2 regions of the Paenisporosarcina sp. P4_D4 genome follow, and region 2 is predicted to be linked to the other one. Evidence: a T-box and tRNA genes for the amino acid it is inferred to sense, from the RefSeq annotation. Region 2 holds a T-box; the other holds one or more tRNA genes.
The links. A T-box is a leader RNA that pairs with one kind of tRNA and senses whether it is charged. The one in region 2 lies ahead of AC1DSL_RS11055 (valine--tRNA ligase), so its partner is inferred to be a tRNA-Val.

Region 1 (4,432 bases), on a different contig from region 2:
TGTACTAACGGGGCAGGTTAGTTGAAGAAGGAAAAGATAGTATCGGTGTGGAAGTTGTGATAAACAAAATACATCGACATTTTTGTTTCGAAATACAAATAATAAATGAGGAAGATAAAATAATGAGAATTTCGGTTTTAGGATGTGGCCGTTGGGGAACTTTCCTGGCTTGGTATGTTCATAAGGTTGGACACAATGTAATGTTATGGGGGCGAGAAAGCTCCAGAAATTATAGTAGTTTAAAAGAAACAAGAAAAAATGATTATCTTTTATTACCAAAAGAAATAGAACTCAGTAGTTCATTAGAAAAAGCAGTATCATCTGCTGATATAATAATTATTTCTATAAGTGCTCAAGAATTACGTCCTTTTGCACAACAACTAAGAACTTTACATGAAATACATGAGAAGACATTCKTATTATGTATGAAGGGTATAGAGGCTGCGACTGGGAAAAGGCTCTCTAAAGTATTTGGTGAAGAGGTTGGTAAGAATGTGAATTTGGCCGTATGGGTTGGTCCTGGACACGTACAAGATTATGTGAATAATATCCCAAATTGTATGGTAATAGGGTCGGAAAATATTGAAATAACTAAAAAGCTTGCTCGAGAGTTTAACAGTGATTTGATTAGGTTTTATTATGGAGAAGATCTTATTGGAAATGAAATTGGTGCAGCTGCAAAAAATGTTATGGGTATAGCAGCAGGAATGCTAGATGGATTAAATTACAGCAGTTTAAAGGGTTCACTCATGGCAAGGGGGACAGGGGAAATTTCCCGGCTAGTAAAAGCAATGGGAGGAAATGATCTGACCATATATGGATTGAGCCATCTCGGAGATTACGAAGCAACATTGTTTTCAAAACATAGTCATAACAGAAAATTCGGACAAGCATTTGTTGAAGGAGAACGGTTTGAGAAATTAGCAGAAGGTGTTTCTACAGTTAAGGCAATAAAAGAACTATCTATGCAGTATGAAGTTGAACTTCCAATATGCAATGCTTTACATGAGATATTATTCGAGGACAAAAATGCAAAAGAAACATTAGAAGAATTATTTTTAAGACCTTTAAAATTTGAATTTCAAACATCACGATAGTAACTGATACATTTTAGAGATTTTCTTAATTGTGTAATTCAACTAACGGGTGCTTTAGTTGAATAAGAAAAAAGAAAAAAGCTAACGTCTGAGAAAAGACGTTAGCTTTCTGTATTTACAGGTATGCTCCGCATGTACCGTTTTAACGCAAACCCAAAATTCTTGTAACGCCTAAAACCCTTGATATATAAAGGTTTTAGGCGTTTTTTGTAAACATCGATATATAATCGGTGTTCTTTTTTTGCTACATTATTGAATGGGTTTTAACATCGCACCTTCATATACAAAGTTATAAGTTTCATCTTCTGGATCTTATGAAACAAGCATATAAGGGGCTTCTTCATCTCCATTGATAGAAGATTTCAGCTTCTACAGTTTTACTAGGACTTTGGATGATTATTCGATCACTTACGTTTATTTTTGGGAAGATGGTTCACTAAAAAGAAACGCCTGTAAACATTGATATAGCAACGTTTACAGGCGTTTTAAGCGTATGATCCCGACTGGGCTCGAACCAGCGACCTCCACCCTGTCAAGGTGGCGCTCTCCCAGCTGAGCTACAAGATCGTTTTTACTAGGACAAATTCTATTATATCGTTCATAGGCTAATAGTCAATGACCTAATAAAGAAATATGCGAATAATTTACTTTAAAAAATATGTCCATTCAGTTTGTGCATATCCATTTACAATCGACCAGCATTCCAGCGCGACCGCCTTGCCTGATTGTGGTTCAAACGCTAAGCTGGCTCTCTGGAAAAGCGGACCCCACGCTGTGAGAGGCACTTTGTTAATCAGTGATGAATGAGGAACCCATTTACCTGGCAGGTAGGGAGATATTTCATTCGTATGTAAATGCGAAATTAATGAAAATAATTCCCGATGAAACTTCTCCAATTCTTTTGTAACGACGGAAGCTACAAAAAAAGTACCATTCTGTTTGAAGAAACCTAATGAAGAAAATGAAATGTCTAGTTGTTTTTGTTGTTCTATCCATTTGTTTACTTGTTCTTTTAATGTCGCCGGATTGATCTTTTCAAAAGAAAACAGGCTAATATGTGGAGGCATTTGCGTTTCATTGCCCCGTCTTGAAGCTAAGTGTAAGTCTTTGCTATCATGCTCTAATTTTGTGGAAAGTTTGTAATCAAACCTTAAGACAAGTACTTGCATATTCATTTCTCCTTTACTTATTCCCCAGATTTTTTAAATCCTGCATCCAATGCTTGCTGCTCTGAACAAAACCATTTTTCTGGTTTTGTTTGTTCATAATATTTTCCTGTTGGTATGTGATAAATTTTCTTGTTTTCACGATTGATATTGCCTTTAATTAAGCATTCGCTCGGATGTTTATTTACTTCTGTTTTTCTTCTTCAACTTTTGTTTCATCGAATCCTCTTTTGGTTACATAGTTTTTATATTCCCATACTCCCAAATTGTTTTTACGGGCAATTGCTTCGGCTTCTTTGTAAGCATCTACATAACGATCATTTGGAGGGAAAATATAGGCAACACGAGCAAGCCCTTCGGATAGCAATATTTCTTGGACGGATTGTCCATCTGCATAAACATATGCCAAAAGACGTTCGTAATCATCATATCGGTCTCCTTCATCAAATTTGAGAGACACAGCAACATTCTTCAGTAACTGTTCATTGCGTTCACTCGCTTCGTCACCAAAAGGCTGATTCCCAAGTGTTTGGTGTCTTACTTCGGGAGTATCGATTAATAAATACCTGACAGTTTCTATCTTTCCGTTATACTTTACTTTAATGGTGTCTCCATCAATGACAGCAATCAATTCGACTGGAATCGTATCGTTTGCACTGGTTGATTTATCAGTAGAATTCGAACTCACATCACAGCCTGCGAAGAGAACTGGAACGAGAAGGAGCCACAACCATTTTTTCATTTATATCCCTAGATTCTTACTGTCAAAATGTATGTACTAAATATAACCGAACAGGAAGGAAACGACTATGACAGAAACTATTCATTTAGATTTCCCTTATAATTTCGAGCGTGTGCTCGATCGATTATCAATGGACCCATTAATTTCTTTAAACAAAGAAAAGCGATATGTAATGGTGCCAACTGAAGAGCGCAAAATTTATAAAGTTCAAGCCTTTGGTACAACCGATGAGCCTGTATTCAAAATAATAGGACTTGAAGACGATAAAGAAATCCAGAAAATCAAAGAAATTTTTCATTTCGACCGTTCCCTAGAACCTATTCATGAACACTTTGCAAAAACGAACCTTGCTTTACTATTTGAAGAACACCGGGGGACACCCATCATTCGGGAATTTTCGTTGTATGCGACCTTAATGAAAAGCATTATTCACCAGCAGCTGAATTTATCCTTTGCACATACATTAACAGAGCGATTTGTTCATACATTCGGCGAACAAGTGGAAGGAGTATGGGTGTATCCTGATCCTTCTGCAGTAGGGGAACTTCAAGTTGAAGATCTGCGGAAATTGCAATTCAGTACGAGAAAAGCAGAATATGTAATCGGTGTTTCAAAAGCGATTGCAAACGGAGAATTGGATCTCGAATCACTTTCTTATCAAGATGATGAAACAATTATTGAGACTCTAGTGAAATATCGTGGAATCGGCCCATGGACAGCGGGAAGTTTTTTGCTTTTCGGATTGGGCAGACCTAATTTATTTCCACTTGCAGATATCGGTTTGCAAAATGCATTGAAAAAAATTTGGGGAACAGCAGATAAACCGAAAGCTGCGGAAATTTCTTCGCATTTTCCGGAATGGTCTCCTTATTTAAGCTACGCATCGCTTTATTTATGGAGAAGTATTGAGTAAATTCTGTCATTCAGTCGAATTATGTATGTCTATTTAATGGGTCCCAATGATACAATAATTTTATGAAATATCAGATAATGATCTTGGGGAGTAGACATCATGAGAATTAGAGATTGGGATCGAAGTTTGAGAGCAAGGTTAATAGGAGAAGCGTTTATGAACATTACGTTTTGGATGTTTTTCCCTTTCCTTGCCATTTATTTTGCAGAGGAGTTTGGTAAAACTACTGCCGGTTTATTGCTTATCTTATCGCAAGTGTTTTCAGTAGGAGCCAATTTAGCGGGAGGCTATTGTGCTGATCAGTTTGGTCGAAGAACGATGATGGTCTTATCCTCGTTTGGTCAAGGGGGCGCGTTTTTCCTGTTTGCACTTGCAAATTCACCTATTTTAGATTCACCTAGCTTAGGATTTATCGCATTCACTATCGCAAGTATGTTTGGCTCTCTCTATTGGCCAGCAAGTCAGGCTATGGTAGCAGATGTAGTACCAGAAGAGCACCGTAGTGATGTCTTTG
Region 2 (4,432 bases):
ACGTTCATTTGAAAGTTTGCCTGTTACAAGCTTAACTTCTTTCGCCCATTTCTCCAGCTCTTTCTCCAATCGTGCAGTTTCAGCTGCTACGTCGATTAAGCCTTCAAGTGGTAAGAATAGTTCTGCACCTGAAACGACACTTGACATTGATTGACCTGGTGCCTCAATTCCTTGACCTAAAACCAATGGTTCTGGGTTACAGAATTTCTCCAAGTACATCGCATTTGCTTCGAGTACTGCTAATGTTTCTGAATCTTTAGCAGAGATGTATAACGGCACTTTTTTGCTCATTGGCGTTTGTACTTCTGCACGGATCGCGCGTACTGAACGGATGATATCCGAAAGCAATTTCATACTTGATGCTTTTGTGCTGTCCGTCAACGATTCATTGACAGTCGGCCATGCAGCAATCGTAATTGATTCGCCTTCATGCGGCAGGCTCTGCCAGATTTCTTCCGTGATGAACGGCATGAATGGATGTAGTAAACGCATCGTGTTGTCTAAAACGTATGCCAACACTGAACGAGTCATTTTCTTCGCATCTTCATCCTCACCGTATAATGGCAACTTCGCCATTTCGATGTACCAGTCACAGAAGTCATCCCAGATGAAGTTATAAAGGGCGCGCCCTACTTCACCAAACTCATATTTCTCTGCCAGTTTTGTTACTTGGTCAATTGTTTCATTCAAGCGAGTCAAGATCCATGCGTCCGCAACAGATTTTTCTCCACTTAAATCAATATCTTCAAACTTCATGCCTTCCATGTTCATCATGGCAAAACGTGAAGCGTTCCAGATCTTGTTCGCGAAGTTCCAAACCGATTCCACTTTCTCGATTGAGAAACGTAAATCTTGCCCTGGTGATGAACCAGTTGATAAGAAGTAACGAAGTGCATCCGCACCGTATTTCTCAATTACGTCCATTGGGTCTACTCCGTTGCCTAATGACTTAGACATTTTACGTCCGTCTTCAGCACGTACAAGTCCGTGAATCAATACATCGTCAAACGGACGTTGGTCCGTGAACTCAATTCCTTGGAAAATCATACGTGATACCCAGAAGAATATAATATCATATCCTGTTACTAATACATCGGTCGGGTAGTAACGTTTGAATTCTTCGTTTGATTCGTCCGGCCAGCCCATTGTTGAAAACGGCCATAGTGCAGATGAGAACCATGTATCCAATACATCTTCGTCCTGTTTCCAGTTTTCGATGTCCGCTGGTGCTTCATGACCTACGTAAATTTCGCCTGTTTCATTGTGGTACCAAGCTGGAATTCGGTGACCCCACCATAATTGGCGTGAAATACACCAGTCACGGATGTTTTCCATCCAGCGCATATAGGTGTTTTCAAAGCGTTCCGGTACGAATTGAACTTTGTCTTCGCCTTGCTGCAATTTAATTGCTTCGTCTGCGAGTGGCTGCATGTTTACGAACCACTGTGTCGAAAGATACGGTTCAACTACTGCGCCGCTACGCTCTGAGTGCCCAACTGAATGCATATGCTCTTCGATTTTAAACAATACTCCCGCTTCTTGAAGATCCGCAACAATTTGCTTGCGGCATTCGAAGCGATCCATCCCTGCATATTTATCCGCATTGTCATTCATCGTTCCGTCTTCTTTCATAACCAATACGCGCTCTAGGTCATGACGGTTACCGATTTCAAAGTCATTCGGGTCATGTGCAGGTGTGATTTTAACAGCACCGCTTCCAAATTCCATATCCACATAATCATCTGCAACAATCTTAATTTCGCGTCCTACGATCGGCAATGTAACGGTTTTGCCAATTAAGTGCATGTAACGTTCGTCTTTCGGATGAACCGCAACTGCAGTATCGCCCAGCATCGTTTCCGGTCGAGTTGTCGCAACTTCAATATGACCTGTGCCATCTGTGAGCGGGTATCGCATATGATAGAAAGCACCCTGTACGTCTTGATGGATTACTTCGATATCAGATAAAGCTGTTTTCGTTGCTGGATCCCAGTTGATGATACGTTCGCCGCGATAAATAAGCCCTTTGTTGTAAAGCTTAACGAATACTTCTTTAACAGCATTTGATAAGCCATCATCGAGTGTAAAACGTTCACGTGAGTAATCAAGACCTAATCCAATTTTTGACCACTGCGTACGAATATGACCTGCATATTCTTCTTTCCACTTCCAAGTCTCTTTAACAAATTCATCACGTCCTAAATCGTAACGTGACTTACCTTCAGAACGAAGTTTTTCTTCTACTTTTGCCTGTGTCGCAATACCTGCATGGTCCATTCCTGGCAACCATAGTGCATCATATCCTTGCATGCGTTTCATGCGGATTAAAATATCTTGAAGTGTTGTGTCCCAAGCATGGCCCAAGTGTAATTTACCTGTTACGTTTGGCGGTGGGATTACAATGGTGTATGGTTCTTTGCCGCTTTCAGGCTGTGCTTCAAAATACTTTCCTTTAAGCCACCATTCGTAGCGTCCCTGTTCGATGGACTTCGGATCATACTTCGTTGAAAGTTCTGGTTTTTGTTCAGTCATAATCGATTCCTCCTTTTTTTGAAAACAAAAAAACTCCTGTCGTCACAAAAAGGACGAAGGAGTTGTTCGCGGTACCACCTTTATTCGCAGATGACAAAAAAATCATCACGCTCTCAAGTTTATATAACGGCTTTTAACCGGTTTCTGCTACTTACAGGTTCACAGAAACTGCTCATGGGCGACATTCAAATGTGTGTTAACGGAAACTCTCACCAAACGTTCCCTCTCTTGTGAAAACAGCACCACTTTACTCTTCCCAATCAATGCATTGTTATTTAGTTTTGTAACATATTGTATTTCCAAGATGAGATTATTGTATAGGACTGCACGACAACTCGTCAAGTATTTTTGAAAGGAGGAATCTCAATGCGAAGAGGATATAATCCTTATCTGCTTCCACCGTGGCTTCGAAAAACCCGCTTCTACTGCAAACATATCATTTTGCCGATCACAGTTTTCGAACTTATCCGTACCATTTTCATCCCGACGACCTTCGATTTCTTGCTGCTGTGCTTGTTAATTTTCATCTTATTTTTATTTCAAAAAGATATTATTTAACTTCATAGACGGAGTAGCCGTCTTTTAAATCACTCAGGAAGAATGGCAATGCTACATTTTCTTTGACCACCGGATTTTCCTCGGAAGTGGAATTGACAGGCTCAGTGAATACTTCTACGGAAGAGGATTCCCGTGGTTCAGGAAGTTCATACGAGCAAGTAACGCTCCATTCCACTTTCAACGTTTTTTCATCGGTGACAGATGCATTAACGTCCGACAGATGGATTTCAGGTTCTACTTTGCCATGAACATAATTTGGAGGTAATTCCACGAATAAAGGCACCGCATATTCAAAGTAGCCGTTTTCCCCATTCATGTCCAAGTCCTCGATTGAAACCCATTCAGACGTTCCGTGGTGCTCACATTCACCTGGTTGGAAAGCTACATGTGCTGCAATATGGTAAATGCCATATAAACTACTTACTCCTTTAACTTGCTGAAACTCTACTTGTGGCTTGACCTCAATTCGTGCAGCATTTGTCGGCACCCCAAAACTTTCCGGGAAATAAAAAACTTCTTGAAGCTTCCAATTAACTTGATTCACTTCTTGTCCTCCTTCACAAAGCTATGTGAAAGATTTTATGCGAGTGAACGAGCCTTTATGCTTTCATGAAGAACTTCTCGTTGTTCATAAAGTTTCTCAGACGTAGTTCACTATTTTTTAAGACGTCACCAGCTCTATTTCAGTTGAAAACTCAAAAAAGCCAGTCTGAGCAACCGCTCACTATCAAACATCAGGCTTTCAACCATTTTTTCAATGCATACGTCATCACAGGTCCTGCAATCAGCAAGATAAAGAAAATCCGGAATAAATGAAAACTGGTGACGGTCGACAAATCTGCACCCGTTTCCAATGCTGTAATGGACATTTCGGCAATTCCTCCAGGCGCTGCACTAATAAAGAAATCTAGAAACGTGTTAACTGGATGAATGTTTGTCAGTATGTATGCAATGAATCCACAAAATGCAATAAGCGCCAAGTTTGTCAGCACAATCGCTGCGAACAGTCGTATCGATAATTGATTTCTTACTTTTTCGAGCTGTAAGCCTAAATGAGCACCCACAAATATTTGAGACAGAATTAATACGATGGAAGGCACTTCGACAACTGGATGATCTGTCACGAACTGCACAATGGCCATTGATAAAATAGGTGCCATCATTTCAGGCAAAGGAAAATGTATTTTTTTCATTGCGATAAAAAAGGAAGTACCAAGTAAGACAGCTATGATGAAATGAGTAACATTAAATGTCGGCAACTCAGCCAGTGTCGCTTCGTTGAAATGACTGCCTTTTGGAATCCATGCAGTTAAAAAAGGGACAACCGTCACGACCACAAAGA

Region 1: it has a tRNA-Val gene. The T-box ahead of AC1DSL_RS11055 (valine--tRNA ligase) is inferred to sense a tRNA for this amino acid. The anticodon was not compared.

Annotation. Positions count from the first base shown of each region.
Region 1 is NZ_JBFUIO010000025.1:9,938-14,369, reverse strand. Features, by position in the region: gene AC1DSL_RS08255 (NAD(P)H-dependent glycerol-3-phosphate dehydrogenase) at 123-1,097, shown strand; tRNA gene AC1DSL_RS08250 (tRNA-Val) at 1,592-1,664, opposite strand; gene AC1DSL_RS08245 (2'-5' RNA ligase family protein) at 1,742-2,266, opposite strand; gene AC1DSL_RS08240 (sunset domain-containing protein) at 2,284-2,382, opposite strand; gene AC1DSL_RS08235 (thermonuclease family protein) at 2,448-3,005, opposite strand; gene AC1DSL_RS08230 (DNA-3-methyladenine glycosylase family protein) at 3,073-3,918, shown strand; gene AC1DSL_RS08225 (MDR family MFS transporter) at 4,018-4,432, shown strand, end outside.
Region 2 is NZ_JBFUIO010000044.1:281-4,712, forward strand. Features, by position in the region: gene AC1DSL_RS11055 (valine--tRNA ligase) at 1-2,532, opposite strand, end outside; T-box leader at 2,579-2,805, opposite strand; gene AC1DSL_RS11060 (hypothetical protein) at 3,083-3,634, opposite strand; gene AC1DSL_RS11065 (AbrB family transcriptional regulator) at 3,825-4,432, opposite strand, start outside.